Regions from separate parts of the Microcoleus sp. MOSTC5 genome, predicted to be linked through region 3. Evidence: riboswitches for the same ligand, from Rfam matches in the RefSeq annotation. Region 3 holds a riboswitch; each other region holds the start of a gene.
What was found. Region 3 has a riboswitch for cobalamin ahead of QUA54_RS05965 (CbtB-domain containing protein). Riboswitches for the same ligand answer to the same signal wherever they lie in the genome.
Positions count from the first base shown of each region.

Region 1: it holds a riboswitch for cobalamin, as region 3 does, so the genes downstream of both, QUA54_RS16235 (energy-coupling factor ABC transporter permease) here and QUA54_RS05965 (CbtB-domain containing protein) in region 3, are expected to answer to the same signal.
Region 2: it holds a riboswitch for cobalamin, as region 3 does, so the genes downstream of both, QUA54_RS11615 (DUF1636 domain-containing protein) here and QUA54_RS05965 (CbtB-domain containing protein) in region 3, are expected to answer to the same signal.

Region 1 covers NZ_JAUBRK010000026.1:67,309-70,587, forward strand. The annotation lists gene cbiQ (cobalt ECF transporter T component CbiQ) at 154-954, opposite strand; gene QUA54_RS16230 (energy-coupling factor ABC transporter substrate-binding protein) at 963-1,283, opposite strand; gene QUA54_RS16235 (energy-coupling factor ABC transporter permease) at 1,287-2,006, opposite strand; cobalamin riboswitch at 2,068-2,214, opposite strand; gene QUA54_RS16240 (Uma2 family endonuclease) at 2,389-3,066, shown strand.
Region 2 covers NZ_JAUBRK010000017.1:67,622-70,900, forward strand. The annotation lists gene QUA54_RS11610 (serine/threonine-protein kinase) at 1-1,743, opposite strand, end outside; cobalamin riboswitch at 1,878-2,024, shown strand; gene QUA54_RS11615 (DUF1636 domain-containing protein) at 2,047-2,457, shown strand; gene cobW (cobalamin biosynthesis protein CobW) at 2,647-3,279, shown strand, end outside.
Region 3 covers NZ_JAUBRK010000008.1:115,617-118,895, forward strand. The annotation lists gene QUA54_RS05955 (vitamin K epoxide reductase family protein) at 1-129, shown strand, start outside; gene QUA54_RS05960 (hypothetical protein) at 199-1,389, opposite strand; gene QUA54_RS05965 (CbtB-domain containing protein) at 1,536-1,733, opposite strand; cobalamin riboswitch at 1,752-1,894, opposite strand; gene QUA54_RS05970 (Nramp family divalent metal transporter) at 2,063-3,279, shown strand, end outside.

The DNA.
Region 1 (3,279 bases), on a different contig from region 3:
GCTAAACTAACGATAATACGAGAATTATCAACAATAGGACTTACCCACCGACGATCGGAAACCGGGTTTTCTACTGCATCTGCGATGCTCTAACGAAGTATTTTCGTAAAAAACCCGGTTTTTGGGCCCCCATGCTAAGTCCCAAGAATAAATTTAGCGTTGAAATACTGCGCTTAAAATGGTTAAAACCGTGCAACCAAACACGGCTTCCAATGTATATCTTCGCGAAGGTTTATAAGGGGAAGAATGCCAAACGCGCAGTTCTCCATTAAAGCCGCGCGACGCTAAACTCAAGGAAACTTGACGGTAGTTTTCCAAAGTTCGCTGAAGCAATTGCCCGATTAAAATGCCTAAACTCTGCATTCCCCGCTTCCAAGTGCGGTAGCCACAGCGCGAGTTTTGGGCTATCCAAAGTTCATCGGCGATCGCCAATAAGCTAAAAATAAACCGATACATTAGTAATAGCAGTTCTGTGACTAACTCTGGACAGCGTAATTGTCTGAGAATCTGCAAAATTTCGGTAAATGGAACCGTCAAGAGGATGAAATACATACAGCTTGTCGATGCGAAGGCGCGGGCAAATAGCAAGCTCACTTGGTATATCCCAGTGCGGCTCACATAGAGATAAAAAGTGCCGATGCTAATACCCCAACCTCGCCAGATATCCCACTGAATTGCGGGGATACGATCGCCCGCAACCGCACTCATCGCCAAAGCAGGCAAACTTGTCAGCAAAAATATCAACGGTAGCGACAGCAACCGCAAATACAGTTTCCCCGGAATACCCGCATAGACGACGATCCAGACAGCCAACCAAAGGGCGATCGACAACTGGACGATCGCCCCAGAAACCAGAGAAAGAATTAACAGGGCGATCGCAAAGGATAATTTGTGGATTGGCGGCAACCCGCGCAAGCGATTTGTATAAGCCAGACTGTCAATCTGATGGTTCATTCTGACGGCTATTCATCATCAGATTTTTGTCGCTGCGATCGCCCCTTATACAACCCAATGACGTACCCAACTACGCCAGCCCCGATTGCCGCTTGAGACGCAAACAATAGAGTTGAAATTTCTCCGCTAGCCGGCTCAAACAAGTGATTAAACCAAGGTTTATAATCCGGTTGAATTTCCGTAATTGCTTTCTTAGCTTGGTCATCGGCACCGCCATATTCACCTCGCACAAAAACGAGAGGAAACGCTGCCAAAACCATCACCGCGCCAGCCAACAGCCAATTTTGCCGCGAAATGGATTGGTGATTTTTTGTAGGTTTTTGATTCACTGCTTATGACTCCTGTCTCAATAATTTCAAAGTTTCCAACTCCGGCTTCCCGTAAGAATGCAGCCAATTCCACACTAATACAGTCAGCAATCCCTCACTAATAGCCAGGGGTACTTGAGTGATAGCAAAGATGCCAGCAAACTTGATAAACGAAGCCATAAAACCGCCGCTTGCTGCGGGGAAAGCTAATGCTAATTGAATCGAAGTCGTCACATAAGTCAGCAAATCTGCCAAAGCCGCCGCACAAAAAATTGCCGCCCGCTGGCTACCAGTTCGCAACAGCAATTGATAGATAAAATAGGCAGCGAAAGGGCCGACAATCGCCATCGAAAACATATTCGCTCCCAGCGTTGTCAACCCACCATGCGCTAACAGTAACGTTTGAAAAAGCAGCACTAAAGCACCGAGTACCGCCATCACCGAAGGGCCGAATAAAATCGCACCCAAACCCGTACCTGTTGGGTGAGAACAACTGCCCGTTACCGATGGAATTTTTAAAGCAGAAAGTACAAAAGTAAACGCACCAGCTAAAGCTAGCAATAGTTTAAGTTCTGGGTGTTCTTTTGTAATGCGAGTAATTGAGCGCAAACCTACTGCAAAAAAAGGCAACGCCACCATCCACCAAAATGCCGCCCATTGCACCGGTAAAAAACCTTCCGAAATGTGCATAGCTGCGGCGGGCGTTGCCGAGGCCAGGACAATATAACAACTCAAGCCAGCCATCAATCCCAAGCTGACCAATTTCCGATTTCCGGTCTTCACGCTGAACCTCGCAGATGAGACAATGTAAATTAACACATCGGCGGGCATCCTGACTCAGAAAGCGACATCACTTTCATTACAGTTGCGGGACAGCGCCGGACTTGCACCGAACTTTCCCCGTTTCCTCTAACGGCTGCTCCCCATTAGAACCGAATCGTTAGCCTTAGTATAGTCGATCGCGTAAGTCTCAGCAAATATTTTACAAAAATTACATCAGATTAACTAAATCAAAATTACCTATCATCTTCTCTTCTCTTCCTTCGCGTCTTTGCGGTTCGTTCAATAAATACTATCGCCAAACAAATCAACGGTATAATATTAGTAATTTTTGAGGAAAGCCGCAATGTTACAGTACAACTTGCCGAGGAACTTGCCCTCCGCCGATGAACTACCAGACTCAGATGAAACACCTGTGGATAACGAACTGCAAGAACTAATACCGGGATTGCTAAAAGCAATCTTGCTGATACTTTGGTCAGAGCGCATGGATTGGTTTTTTGGCATAGATATGGGTATCTATTATCACCCCGATAAACCTGCCATTGTGCCAGATGCTTTCTTGAGTTTAGGTGTAGAAAGGTTTTATGATGAAGAATTGCGTCCCAGTTACGTGCTGTGGGACGAAAATGTTTTGCCGACTTTTGTACTGGAAGTAGTTTCCCCAACTTATCGCAAGGAATACAGCACAAAGTTGGAGGAATATCAAGCTTTAGGCGTACTTTATTACGTCATTTATTCTTCCCGCCGCCGCCGTAAACCCCGTTTGGAAGTACATAAGTTAGTCAATGGGAAGTACGAGTTACAGCCAGGACATCCAGTTTGGATGTCAGAAATTGGTTTGGGGATTGGTTGTGAAAGGGGAAATTATTCTGGGGTGACAAGAGAGTGGTTGTATTGGTATGATGCCGATGGAAAACGTTATCTGACTCCTGAAGAACAGGTGAAAGAATCAGCCCAGCGCGCCGATCGACTAGCTCAGCGATTGCGGGAGTTGGGGATAGATCCTGATAATCAGACCTGATGGCAATCAAGAGTACCAGACTGACAGACTTTAGACGCTCAGAAACCGGGTTTTTCAATCGAGATCGATCGTCCTCAACGGAGGATTTTCTGGAAAAAACCCGGTTTCTGCGTCCAGAAATGTGTGAATTTTTATCGCAAAAATCAGGAAAGATGCAGCTAGATTTGGAAAAAACAGAGAGTTTGACGCGAAACATTGAGATGCAGCTCGAAA
Region 2 (3,279 bases), on a different contig from region 3:
GAGGGTAGTCTGCTCGTCAATCCGATTATGAAAAATCCTATAAACTATCATGCAACACAAATAAACTATCATGCAACATAAATTGCTTAGGAAAATAAAAAATGCTGCATTGAAAGCCTCATCGAATATCATTGCCACGAAAGAAAACAATGCAAACAATGCAAATAATAAAAATTGCCCGATAATAGCAATAATCATAGCCAAATTCCTATTCATCATACTTCCAAGTGCAGCTCCACATAAACTAAAGAATATCAGCGCAATTACCATCCCTATCGAGGCAGCAATTGATAGAATTGTATTGTTCGATAGGGGTAAATTACGAATAACTTCAGTAACAACAGACAAAACGAAAAAATATAAAATTAATCCTATTAGCGATCCTAATACTCCTCCTACCCAAGTTTTTTTATTTCCATGTGATTCTGCTAAGAGTGTGATTTCAGCAACTGCAAATCCATAGACTAAGCTCATAATAATACCCAAAGCAATGTCATAGTTGCTGCCCATACTAAATAGAAAGCCGAATAACACCAACCAGCAGATCAAAATCAGGTTGCCCTTAGACAATAAAGTAGTTAGTTTTGGTATAGGAAGGAGAGCTGTTGTGACTTTAATTTTGAGTTGATAAGTGTCGGGTTCGGAATTTGTATGGAAGATTATATAGCGCTCATAAGCTTGACTTGCCAACAATTGTTTGGTATCAACTAGGATTTTGACATCAAAATTATTGCTCTCAAATTTCTGCGGCTCAAACGAGATCCAAGGGTGATCGTAAGGTGTATGCGGCGGATCATTCGGATGCGGCGCGACTTCCCATCTGCCACAAAGCATTGTATCGGGAATTGGGTTGCTAATTGCGATGGTTTGTGTTATTGTTTCTCCATATTCTGTAGCGGCAAATTCCAGCGTATCGCGCTCAATTCTCACTTTCGGCAAGCTGCTGACATCCAAAGATTCTAGTGCAGCTAAAGCATCAGCAGCCGACTGATATCTATCTTGAATTCTCGGCGCTACCATCCTTTCCAGCCAATTCATCCAACCTTGCTGCAACGGCGGTACTAAATGCCGAAAATGAATGCCATAATTAGCATCAATTAAATTACCAACATCCGCAGATTTTGTCCCAGTTAACAAACAAATCAGCGTTATCCCCAAGCCGTAAAGATCCGAGGCTTTGGTTAATTCTCGGTTGAACATTTGTTCCGGTGGCATGAATCCCATCGTGCCTTTGACGACGCTGCTGGCGGCGATGTTTCCGCCTCCCAAGCGTGCAAAACCGAAGTCTACTAGGTAAACATTTAAGTCTTCGTCTATTAACAAGTTTTCCGGTTTGATGTCGCGGTGAATTACGGGCGGTTTTTGCGATTGCAGGTAAGCTAAAATCTCTAAAGTGGCGATCGCAATTTGCTTGATATCCGGCGGCGCAAAAGTCCGCGCGACAGCAGATTCGGCATTTTTGTATTCTTGCACCATGCAGAAACCGCTGTCAGTTTGAAAAGAATCGAGATAGCGGGGAATGCCCGGAAAATCCAGATTTTGCAGCACTTTGATTTCCTGTTCGTAAGCTTCGTATTCTGCCCAGCTAGCACCTAACTGGGCAAATTGAAATTGCTTAATTACAACGGATTTTTTTGTGTTAATTTTTGTGGCAAGATAGGTGACGCGGCCGCCCAAACTGTTGTATCCGAGTTCGCGACTTATTTGATAGCCATGTTTGGAAAAGTCTGCAAAAGCGTTCATAGGTAATTACTATGGTTGGTAGTAAGGACTTTAGTCCTGAAGCCGTTATCTTATAAGGACTAAAGTCCTTACTACGAACGAAACGATCGCTCCTACAAACATAACTTTTTTGAAAAAAGGCGGCAAGTGTGATAGGATTTGATTTCGCGATCGGTTCTAGCGAGGAGCAGCCGCTAGAGGAAACGGGGAAAGTTCGGTGCAAGTCCGGCGCTGTCCCGCAACTGTAATGAAACTCTTGTGGTTTCTCAAGTCAGAATGCCCGCCGATATCTAACTCACTTTTGAACGCATCTGCGAGGTACGGATGATGGATGGAATTAACACGGCTGTACGCACCAAGCACAGTCTGTTTGTTTGCACTGCTTGCGCTAGTGTTTGGAAAAACGGCAAGCGCGAAGGTAAAAGCGGCGGTCAACAATTTATGGAAGATTTATCGAAACTCGCTAAAGATTGGGAGTTTTCTGATAAATTTGAGATTCAAGAAGTTGAGTGCATGAGTGCTTGCAGTCACTCTTGTGCGGTGTCATTTGCTGCTGTTGGAAAGTACACTTATCTATTTGGCGATTTACCAGCAAATGAGTCGGAAAGCGTCGAGGCGGTACTCGAATGCGCGGGTCAATACTATGCCAAACCGGACGGTTTTTTGCCTTGGTCTGAGCGTCCTCAAGCTCTGAAAAAAGGCGTTTTAGCAAAGATTCCACCACTACCAAATTAGATAGGTTTGTAGTAAGGACTTTAGTTTTTCCCTTTCGTTCCTAGGCTTTGCCTGGTAACGCATACGCAAAGGCTCTGCCTCGTATTAAAAGCGCTCCTTTATTCCAGCGAGGCAGAGCCTCTAGATCGGTATTCCCAGGCTCTGCTTGGGAACGAAATATCCCATCACCAAATAAGCACAAAATTATCAATGCACAAAATTCCTGTTACTGTCATCACTGGTTTTCTCGGTAGTGGCAAAACTACCTTAATTCGCCACTTATTGCAAAATAATCAAGGTCGCCGCATTGCTGTTCTGGTTAACGAATTTGGCGAAATCGGAATTGACGGAGAACTGCTGCGCGATTGCCAAGTTTGCGACGAAGAAGAAAATGTCAGCAGCAATATTGTAGAACTAACAAATGGTTGTCTTTGCTGCACTGTTCAAGAGGAGTTCTTGCCGACTATGCAGGAATTGTTGAAGCGCAGAGAACAAATTGATTGTATCTTAATTGAGACTTCTGGCCTCGCACTTCCTAAACCTTTAATTCAAGCTTTTCGCTGGCCGGAAATTCGCACGGGTGCTACTGTAGACGGTGTTGTTGCTGTTGTCGATTGCGAAGCTGTTGCTAGCGGTACTTTTGTCGGTGATATCGATGCTTTGATGGCACAGCGGCAGGCTGATTCTAGTTTAGATCACGAAACTCCGATCGAGGAATTGTTTGAAGACCAGTTAGCCTGTGCCGATATGGTACTTTTAACGAAGGTCGATCGCGTAGATGCGGAAACTCACAAGAAAGTCCAAAGCTGGTTGCAGCAAGAATTGCGTCCGAGTGTAAAAATT
Region 3 (3,279 bases):
GAGGGGACTCCTACTTGGGAAATTAATGGTAAGTTTTACCAAGGGGAAAAATCTTTGCAGGAGTTAGCTGATTTATCAGGTTATCAGGGCTCTCGCGAATTTAAAGAGCTCTCAAATCAGGAACGTTGACAAGAGTGATTTCTGGCGATCGACTTAATCATAGTCGATCGCACTTAAATTAAATTATCCGAAATCCGGTTAAATGCGCCCTACTCTCAGCCGCAGCCCAAGCAAACGGCGCTGCAATCCAAATCCGATCGCCATCCCCGCGATTACAATGCCTGTAAAGTAAGCTAAAACAGTCAACCGCACTGAAAGAGGAGGCGCGACTCCCTCAACTTCAATACTTTGTAAAACCTGGAATGGTGAAAACTGACGGGCCCCGTTGGGTTGGGGAGAAACTTCTACCTCTACTTTGTGAGGTGCGCCATCAAAAAACTGCTCTTGCCATATCAGTTTTCCGGCTGCATCCGGGACACCTTTGTAGGCAAAAGCAATCCAATCATTTTCGAGTTGGGTGACTTTAACATTGAACAATACATCTGTGACTGGCTGATTTGTTTTGGTATCGGTGACTTGAACTTGTAAATTAGCAGCTTTCCCTACTGTCGCACTAACATCTCCAGAAAGTCGCACCTGTAAACCCTGAGATTGCACAATGGGGCTAGTTTTTTCTGTCGGTTTAGATTCTGTCATGTGAGACATTGGCATCGACATCTCAGACTGGGCAATTTCAGCACTGACATTAACATATAACAAGGTAGCGATCGCAATTATTATCGCCCCACTTAACAGCAATCGCACTCTTTCAGGCGCTATTTCTCCTGCTTGGATTTTGGGCTTTCCTCCAATCGCCAAGCCGCCACCTAGCCCAACAACCAACAAAATCACAGCTAAAATCCCAAAATTGCGATACTTCACCCCGTTTTCCGGCACGGATAGTGTTAAAGTTTGCTGAATAGGAGTAAAAGCATTTTCTGCGATCGGAGTCACCTTTGCTAACAATTGATAATTTCCCCTAATGGGCAGCATTTGCTGGATTTGTAACTCACCTTTAGCTGCAACAGCCTCTATATCCAGCAACTTTGTTCCCTCCACGATCGGAAAATCGGTGGTAAACCAATGATTTTTAGGCGGAGTTAAAATTGTCAAACTAATTCGAGCATTCTCTAAGGGAATCCCCACCGCATCTAAAGCTTGCAGCTTTAACGACACTGGAGATAAAGGTGTAGTTGCCTCGGCTTCAAAGGGTAAAATCTGGCTGATTGGGGGTTCAGAAGTCAGTCGCACAGTTGATTGTGGAGACTGCGAAAACCCAACCCAACCATAGAAAAAGATACTCATCATGCAGACAGCACTGATGAGCGCAGAAAACTTTAATTTTGACATTTTAATTCTGGACTTTTAAGGAATCTCGCGCGGGGTGGGGGGCGGGTTTATTTAACCTGTCTGCACTGTGAGAAAGCTCGCAGGTTTACCCGCCCCAACAGATTAAACGAATCGCAGTGCAATATCTCAAATAAAAACAATCTTGTCTAGTGACAACTAACCATCAAAGTGTGGTGGCGCAGAGAGTGTACCTTGTTATGGACGGCGGGATAGGTTGTAAAGTAAACAGTCCAGACAGTCAAAGCGAATAGGGAGATGTAGAGCGTCGCTTGCACGGGTGTTGAAAGCGTCAACCGTGCCGTTTGTTGCCAAACCGAAGAAGAAGAAGATTGAGTAGTCATCATGTACCTCGCAGATGAATAAAGTAAATTTGGGTGTCGGCGGGCATCCTGACTTGGAGAACTTGTCTCCTTCACAGTTGCGGGACAGTGCCGGACTTACACCGAACTTTCCCCGTTACCTCTGGTGGCTGTTCCTCACCAGAACCGATTTGATATTCAGAGCATATCACACATTCTGTTGCTGCATTCACATTACCTGGAGTGTTAGATAAAAAATACACAACTTCATATTTCTTGCAACTTTGGCGCATTTTGAGCCATACGACTGATGAAATTTAACGGAATTTGTGAGATTATGAAAACAATATGAAAATAATTTAACAATAAAACCAATGACTCCCCCGGAAAACAGACCCAGCCTTCCTGAAGTCCACCGCAGCATCCCGGTTCCCAACAGTAAAGGTTTCTGGCGTAAAATGCTGGCCTACGCAGGGCCTGGATATTTGGTTTCAGTGGGTTACATGGACCCGGGAAACTGGGCGACTGACTTAGCGGGGGGAGCAAAGTTTGGCTATGCGCTATTAAGTGTGATTTTGCTATCTAATTTGATGGCAATTTTGCTGCAATCACTCTGCGTGCGTTTGGGAGTGGCAACGGGACGAGATTTGGCACAAGCTTGTCGAGATTATTTCAGTCCGCGAGTCAGTTTTGTGCTGTGGATACTTTGTGAAATTGCTATTTCGGCTTGCGATTTAGCGGAACTTGTTGGAAGTGCGATCGGACTGCAATTGCTATTTGGCATTCCCTTAGTTTGGGGAGTGTGCATCACTGCGCTAGATGTAATAATGGTGTTATTTTTACAAGGAAAAGGCTTTCGTTATATCGAAGCTTTGGTGATTACGATTATTGCAATTATTGGCGGTTGCTTTATAGCCGAAATGATTTTTGCCAAACCAGATGCCGGAGGAGTTTTACTCGGTTATGTTCCCAACCTAGAGATTTTGCAAAATCAGGCAATGCTTTATATTGCGGTTGGTATTTTAGGGGCAACTGTGATGCCCCACAATCTCTACCTGCATTCGTCGATCGTGCAAACTCGCTCTTGGGAAGAAACTGCTGATAAAAAATGGGAAGCAATTAAATTTGGCACAGTTGATTCTACCGTAGCGCTATCAATAGCTTTGTTTATTAATTCCGCAATTCTGATATTGTCTGCTGCCAGCTTTCACTTTTCCGGCTATCAAGAAGTAGCAGAAATTCAAGATGCTTACAAACTGCTTTCTCCAGTGCTGGGTGTGGGTTCTGCCAGTGCAATTTTTGCGTTTGCTTTATTGGCTTCGGGGCAGAATTCAACTTTGACTGCAACTCTTGCAGGACAGATTGTGATGGAAGGGTTTCTAAATTTTCGACTGCGACCTTGGTTGCGGCGCTTGCTGACTCGACTGATTGCAATTGTACCGGCTTTGATCACAATTATCTTGTTTGGTGAAGGCAGTACAACTAATTTACTGGTTTTCAGTCAAGTGATTCTTAGTTTGCAATTACCCTTTGCAGTAATTCCCTTGGTAATGTTTACCTCAAACCGCAACTTAATGGGAGAGTTTGTGAA